DNA from 2 places in the Zobellia sp. 1_MG-2023 genome. Region 2 is predicted to be linked to the other one. Evidence: riboswitches for the same ligand, from Rfam matches in the RefSeq annotation. Region 2 holds a riboswitch; the other holds the start of a gene.
What was found. Region 2 has a riboswitch for S-adenosylmethionine ahead of Q4597_RS12025 (O-acetylhomoserine aminocarboxypropyltransferase/cysteine synthase family protein). Riboswitches for the same ligand answer to the same signal wherever they lie in the genome.

Region 1 (3,189 bases), on a different contig from region 2:
TCCCTTTATTAAGAAATTCATCTTTTCTACATTGAACAAGGCCTGATGTAAAGGTTGTATGGTATCCTCTCCCAAAGCTTCCTTATTGTCATCTATAAACCAACTCACCAAAGTGTGAATATTAATGAGAGGGGCTTTTAAATCATGAGATACCACATGGGCATATTCACTTAATTCTTCATTTTGAAGCGATAGATTCTTTAATAGTTCTTCCTTCTTCTTCTCTTGCTCCTTTATCCGTTCTTCACTCTCTTTACGCTGTATGACATTAACCAGCATATTGGCATAAACAAAAAGGATGTCCTTTTCATTATCATCATACTTATTGATTTTTTTGACAGAATCAAAACCGATAAAACCGATCAACTCATTATTCTTGATTTTTGGAATAGTAATTAGACTCTTAATGCCCTGTGGCTCTAAAACGGCTCGTAAACCATGTTCTCCGTCTTCTGGTAATTCACTTACATCTTCCACAAAGAACGGCTCTCCCTTTTTATGTGCTTCTATCCATTGCGGAATAAAGTCTACAGGTACATTCTGTAAGTTCTCTATTTCCGGTTCTATACCTTCAGAACACCATTCATAAGTGTTTGAAGTGGTGTTATTTACAAAATCATAAGAAAAGATATAGCTTCTGTCCGATTCTACGAACTCGCCAATTTGCTTTAGGGATGCTCTGATAAGTTTATCAATATCCGATAAATCGGAATTAATATGTTTTGTAGAGATACTGATTAACAAATCCTGAAAGCGCAGTTGTCTTTCAATGATTTTGTCTTTTTCTAGCTGACTAATAGTTGTATGGTTATCACCTTCATTGGTTGTTGAAAGTTGATTTTCAGCGTGTAAGTCTTGTTTTTTCATTCCACTCTTCAAAATAATAAGATAAATAGACTTTTTTATCCCTTGGTTAGAAGTTACAAACTAAGTTAAAAAATATGTATTACGTTACTTGACGTACCATTTACATAGGATTTATACTACTTATTAACTCAAAAGTTTAGGATTTCTTCTAATTGACCAAAAAAAAGTGTGATATAAATTAACTCTTTTTATGAGTTGCAGGTAGTTCTTATACCTTATTTTTGCCGCCTTAAAATAATTATCAAGAATCTCAAAAAAAAGGAGATAGCAACCTGCAATAACGAGCAAGGTGCTAAAGAGATAAGCCAATTAGTTGGAACAAATGTTAACCCATATGTCTATCTATTTGCTTCTACTTCCTTTTTTAGCATAAAGAAAGAAATGGCAAACATTAAAGTTAGAACTCCAAAATTTTCCGCTCTCGTACCCCTATTCATTTTTGTATTTACTTTTTTGGGTGTGGGTATATATCAAAACGATTTCTATGCGTTACCTGCTCCCATTGCGGTAATTGTAGGGATAATTGCTGCCTTCCTAATGTTTGGGCAATCTATAGATTTTAAAATAAAAACGGTTTTAAAAGGCTGCGGAGATGATAAAATACTAACTATGTGTTTGATCTACTTGTTAGCAGGTGCATTCGCTGCAATTACCAACGAAACCGGTAGTGTTGATGCCATCGTTAATATGGGATTGGATTTTATAGCCATTCAATACATCTACGTTGGCATTTTTATTATTGCAGGGTTCTTATCGGTTTCTACGGGAACTTCGGTGGGTGCCATTGTTGCTTTGGCTCCTATTGTAGTGGGATTCGCCGATAAGAGCGGCGCGGATTTGGCCATTTTATGTGGTGCACTGTTAGGTGGTAGCATGTTTGGCGATAATTTATCGATAATCTCGGATACTACCATTGCTGATACACAATCCTTAGGTTGTAAAATGAGTGATAAATTCAAGCAGAACATTAAAATTGCCGTACCCGCTGCCCTATTCACTATAGCTATTTTAATCTTTCAGGGTTTGGGATTAAAGTCCGCCGAAACGGAGACTGTAGTTTATAGTTATTCTGTCATCAAAATTATGCCCTATCTTTTGGTCATTGTTCTATCTATTGTAGGAGTGAACGTTTTTGTTACCTTACTATTAGGTTTAGTATTCGCTGGACTTTTGGGGATTGTTTATGGTGATTTTACCCTTATAGAATCTACTAAAATTGCCTATTCTGGATTTACGAACATGACAGAGATTTTCTTGTTGTCTCTATTAACAGGAGGATTGGCCGCTTTAGTAGAACGAAACGGAGGCATAGAGTTTATACTGGTCAACATAAAGAAGCTTATCAAGAACAAAAAAACGGCACAGCTAGGTATTGCCTCATTAGTGAGTACTATTAATATGGCGATTGCCAATAACACGGTTTCTATCATCATTGCCGGGCCCATTGCCAAAACCATTAATGATGAATACGGATTGGATAACAAGAAAACCGCTTCCATCTTAGATATTTTTGCCTGTATTTTTCAAGGTCTACTGCCCTATGGAGCGCAGGTTTTAATGATTTTAAGCTTTTCAAACGGAAAAATCGATTATATAGATTTGGTTTCCAATACCTGGTATTTACTCTTGTTGTTCATTTACACCATCGTATTCATAAACTTTAAACCATTTCGTGTCCGCTAAGCTTGTTTTCGAAGATAAAAAAGGGCCTTGTAATGTTCTTATAATTTATATACCCTTGTACTCCAACTTCAGTTAAATTCATGCCAAAGTAATTTTTGTTTAAATTCTCATTAATAATTTAAAGTATTATTTACTTTTGTCGCTTATGATGAAAAGCAGCAAGAATTTCGTTTCTATGTTTTTTGTCGCTTTGTTTTTGGTATTCAAAGTGGCAGGACTGCATGCGCTTACGCATCATATTGACGATTCCGACGCGCAACATTGCGAAGTTTGTCACATTACCACAGCGGTTAATTTTACACCGCTTTTAAAAACGGAATCTCCCGTTCTACCGCAAACAGAATTCTATTTTTTTGAACAAATGTTCTCTAACAATGCGCCACAGCTTGTTTTTGAAAACCAATTTTTAGGCAGTAATCGCTTTACGCGGCCTCCTCCACAAGTTTAACAGTCCATTTTGTATGTAGTACCGTCAATTTTTATAGGACCGGTACGCCCTTTTCATTCGTCATATTCTTTCTTTGCCACACTTCTTTTGATTTGTCGCACACCCGAATACGGTATGCTGAAAGCTAAGTGTTGAATATACATATGGACCTGTCTTTTTCGTAAGGACATCTTCTTTATCATTTATATACT
Region 2 (3,189 bases):
AAACGAATTAAATCCTGACCTACACCTGCGCCTGCCAATTGCTCCTCATTTAACTGTTGGTGCGTGGTACTGGCCGGGTGAATGATCAATGATTTAGTATCGCCAATATTGGCCAACAAAGAGAAAACTTTTGTAGCATCCGTAACTTTTTTAGCAGCCTCAAAACCACCTTTAATTCCAAATGTTACCAATCCGCTTTGACCTTTTGGCAAATATTCTTGAGCAAGATCGTAGTATTTACTACTCTTAAGACCTGGATAGTTTACCCATGCCACTTCTTCTCTTCCTTCTAACCAAGTAGCCAATTCAAGTGCATTTACACTGTGTTGTTTTATACGTACATTCAAAGTTTCCAAACCTTGTATAATCTGGAAAGCATTAAACGGACTCAAAGCTCCACCAAAATCACGCAATCCTTCTAAAATCAATTTAAAAGTAAAGGCCGCGGCACCTAAAGCTTCGCTATACACTAAACCGTGGTATCCAGCAGAAGGTTCTGTAAATTCCGGGAATTTCCCGTTGGTCCAATCAAAAGTTCCTGCATCAATAATAGCACCTCCCAAAGAAGTACCCTGACCGCCAATATATTTAGTAAGTGAGTGAATTACCAAGTTAGCACCGTGCTCAATAGGATTTAAAAGTGCAGGTGAAGCCACCGTATTATCAACAATAAAAGGAACCTGAGCAGCTTTGGCCTGTTTTGAAATAGCTTTCAAATCAAGCACATCTAATTTAGGGTTACCCAAAGATTCTACAAAAATAGCCCTGGTGTTATCCTGAACCGCTTTACCAAAATTTTCCGGATCGGAAGCATCAACAAAAGTAGTGGTGATTCCCAACCTTGGCAAGGTAACATTTAACAAGTTAAAGGTACCGCCATACAAACTACTGGAAGCTACAATATGGTCTCCCGCTTTCAATAGCGTTAATAAACCCGTTGAAATAGCTGAAGTTCCCGAAGCGAAAACTACCGCTCCTACTCCGCCTTCAACAGCTGCTAAACGCTCTTGAAGAATTTGATTGGTAGGGTTGTTCAATCGTGTATAGATAAAACCAAGTTCTGCCAATGAAAATAAATTGGCGGCATGGTCCGTATCATTAAAAACATACGAGGATGTTTGATAAATAGGCACGGCACGTGTACCACCTGTTTGTGCGGGGTCGTGTCCGGCATGTAATGCGTTGGTTGAGAATTTTTGATCACTCATAATCTTTGATTTTTAATTGTTATTTAAAATAATTAAAAGCCCGATACCTTGAACCGAAAATCCGATGCTAGGTAGAATATCAAAAAAGTTATAAGAAAGTAAAAGATTAGTATGAGTAATCTGATTTGTTATCTGTCTCATTTTTATAGAGATAGAATGTAGCACCTTCTCTGCACAGGTGGCAAAGGGTTGCTAAGGTTTCAAAGGGTCTATTCCCTCCACCTTTCTTGATAACTATTCAATACGTGTTTGAACTTTTGGAACTACAAATATATAGTTGGTGAATTTAAATTCACCAACATTTTTGAAAAATTTACAAATTAAACGCTTTTTTCACCTCACCTACCATATCCAACTTCTCCCAAGTGAACAATTCCACTTCTTTTTCGATACGACCGTTATATGGCGATTCAAAAACTTTCTTGATCATTCTTGGTTCTTTACCCATATGGCCATATGCCGCAGATTCCAAATAAATAGGATTTCGCAACTTTAGTCGCTCTTCAATAGCAAACGGACGCATGTCAAAAAGGGCTTTGGTCTTTTGGGCAATTTCCCCATCCGTAAGGTCTACATTAGACGTTCCGTAGGTATCTACATATATAGAGGTAGGCTCAACCACACCAATGGCGTAACTTACCTGTACCAACATCTCATCCGCAACACCGGCCGCTACTAAATTCTTGGCAATGTGGCGCGCTGCATAGGCCGCACTTCTATCTACTTTACTTGGGTCTTTTCCACTAAAAGCCCCACCACCGTGAGCTCCTTTACCTCCGTAAGTATCTACTATAATTTTTCTCCCGGTAAGTCCGGTATCCCCATGAGGACCACCGATTACAAATTTCCCAGTTGGATTGATGTGGTATTTTATTTTATCATCAAATAAATCCTGAATAGCTTTTGGCAATTGCTCTACCACTCTTGGGATTAAAATCTCTACAAGGTCTTCTTTGATTTTTGCCAACATTACCTCATCATCATTATGAAAAGCATCGTGTTGTGTAGATATAACAATAGTATCTATACGTTGCGGCACATTATCATCTGAATACTCAATAGTAACTTGCGATTTGGCATCGGGACGTAAATAATCTATGATTCTACCTTCCCTACGCAACTCCGCCAAATTCTGAAGAATTTTATGCGAAATATCCAAAGCCAACGGCATGTAGTTTTCCGTTTCCTTGGTAGCATAACCGAACATCATACCTTGATCACCAGCTCCTTGTTGCTCTTTCTCGCCACGATCTACACCTTGACTAATATCTTGCGATTGCTCATGAATTAACGAAATAACTCCACAAGAATCTCCACTAAACTGATATTCGCCCTTAGTATAACCAATAGCATTAATTACATCTCTAGCAATGGTCTGAACATCTAGATAAGTATCACTCTTAACCTCACCGGCCAAAACAACCTGGCCCGTAGTTACCAAGGTTTCACAAGCAACTTTACTTTCTGGATCAAAAGCCAAAAAGTGGTCCAATAAGGCATCGCTTATTTGATCGGCAACTTTATCAGGGTGTCCTTCACTAACAGATTCGGAGGTAAACAAATATGGCATAACAAACTTTTATTTTTTCTGAAAAGGATTTGAAAGAATGCCGGAAGAAGTATGATGTGAAAATTTTCAACATCAACTGCTTTAGCATTTTTTTGTTCTACAATCCCGCTTGGCAAAAACCAATCTTACATTGGCAATTCAAACAGGTTTAAAACAGAGGTTGCAATCAGTCAAATCCCTCCTCTTTAATTTAATTAGGACGCAAAAGTATAAAAAATGTTCAGATCAAAATATTAATATCGTGTTATTTATTATTTCCTTTTGTAAATACCATGCTCTTTGCACGGGTTTATCAACCATTACAAATCATATTTTAACGATAATAGCAGGTAGCGCGGCTGCACATAGTATACCTGCGTAGTAAAGAATAAATCATTGGTACTGTCACGGTTAAGCGTAGTGGTATTCAAT

Region 1: linked by a shared signal. The riboswitch ahead of Q4597_RS13520 (Na+/H+ antiporter NhaC family protein) and the one ahead of Q4597_RS12025 (O-acetylhomoserine aminocarboxypropyltransferase/cysteine synthase family protein) in region 2 are both predicted to bind S-adenosylmethionine.

Annotation. Positions count from the first base shown of each region.
Region 1 is NZ_JAUOSY010000006.1:61,952-65,140, forward strand. Features, by position in the region: gene Q4597_RS13515 (GAF domain-containing sensor histidine kinase) at 1-867, opposite strand, end outside; SAM-I-IV-variant riboswitch at 1,101-1,200, shown strand; gene Q4597_RS13520 (Na+/H+ antiporter NhaC family protein) at 1,249-2,550, shown strand; gene Q4597_RS13525 (hypothetical protein) at 2,696-2,998, shown strand.
Region 2 is NZ_JAUOSY010000005.1:75,117-78,305, reverse strand. Features, by position in the region: gene Q4597_RS12025 (O-acetylhomoserine aminocarboxypropyltransferase/cysteine synthase family protein) at 1-1,208, opposite strand, end outside; SAM riboswitch class I at 1,334-1,445, opposite strand; gene metK (methionine adenosyltransferase) at 1,522-2,778, opposite strand; gene Q4597_RS12015 (carboxypeptidase-like regulatory domain-containing protein) at 3,078-3,189, opposite strand, start outside.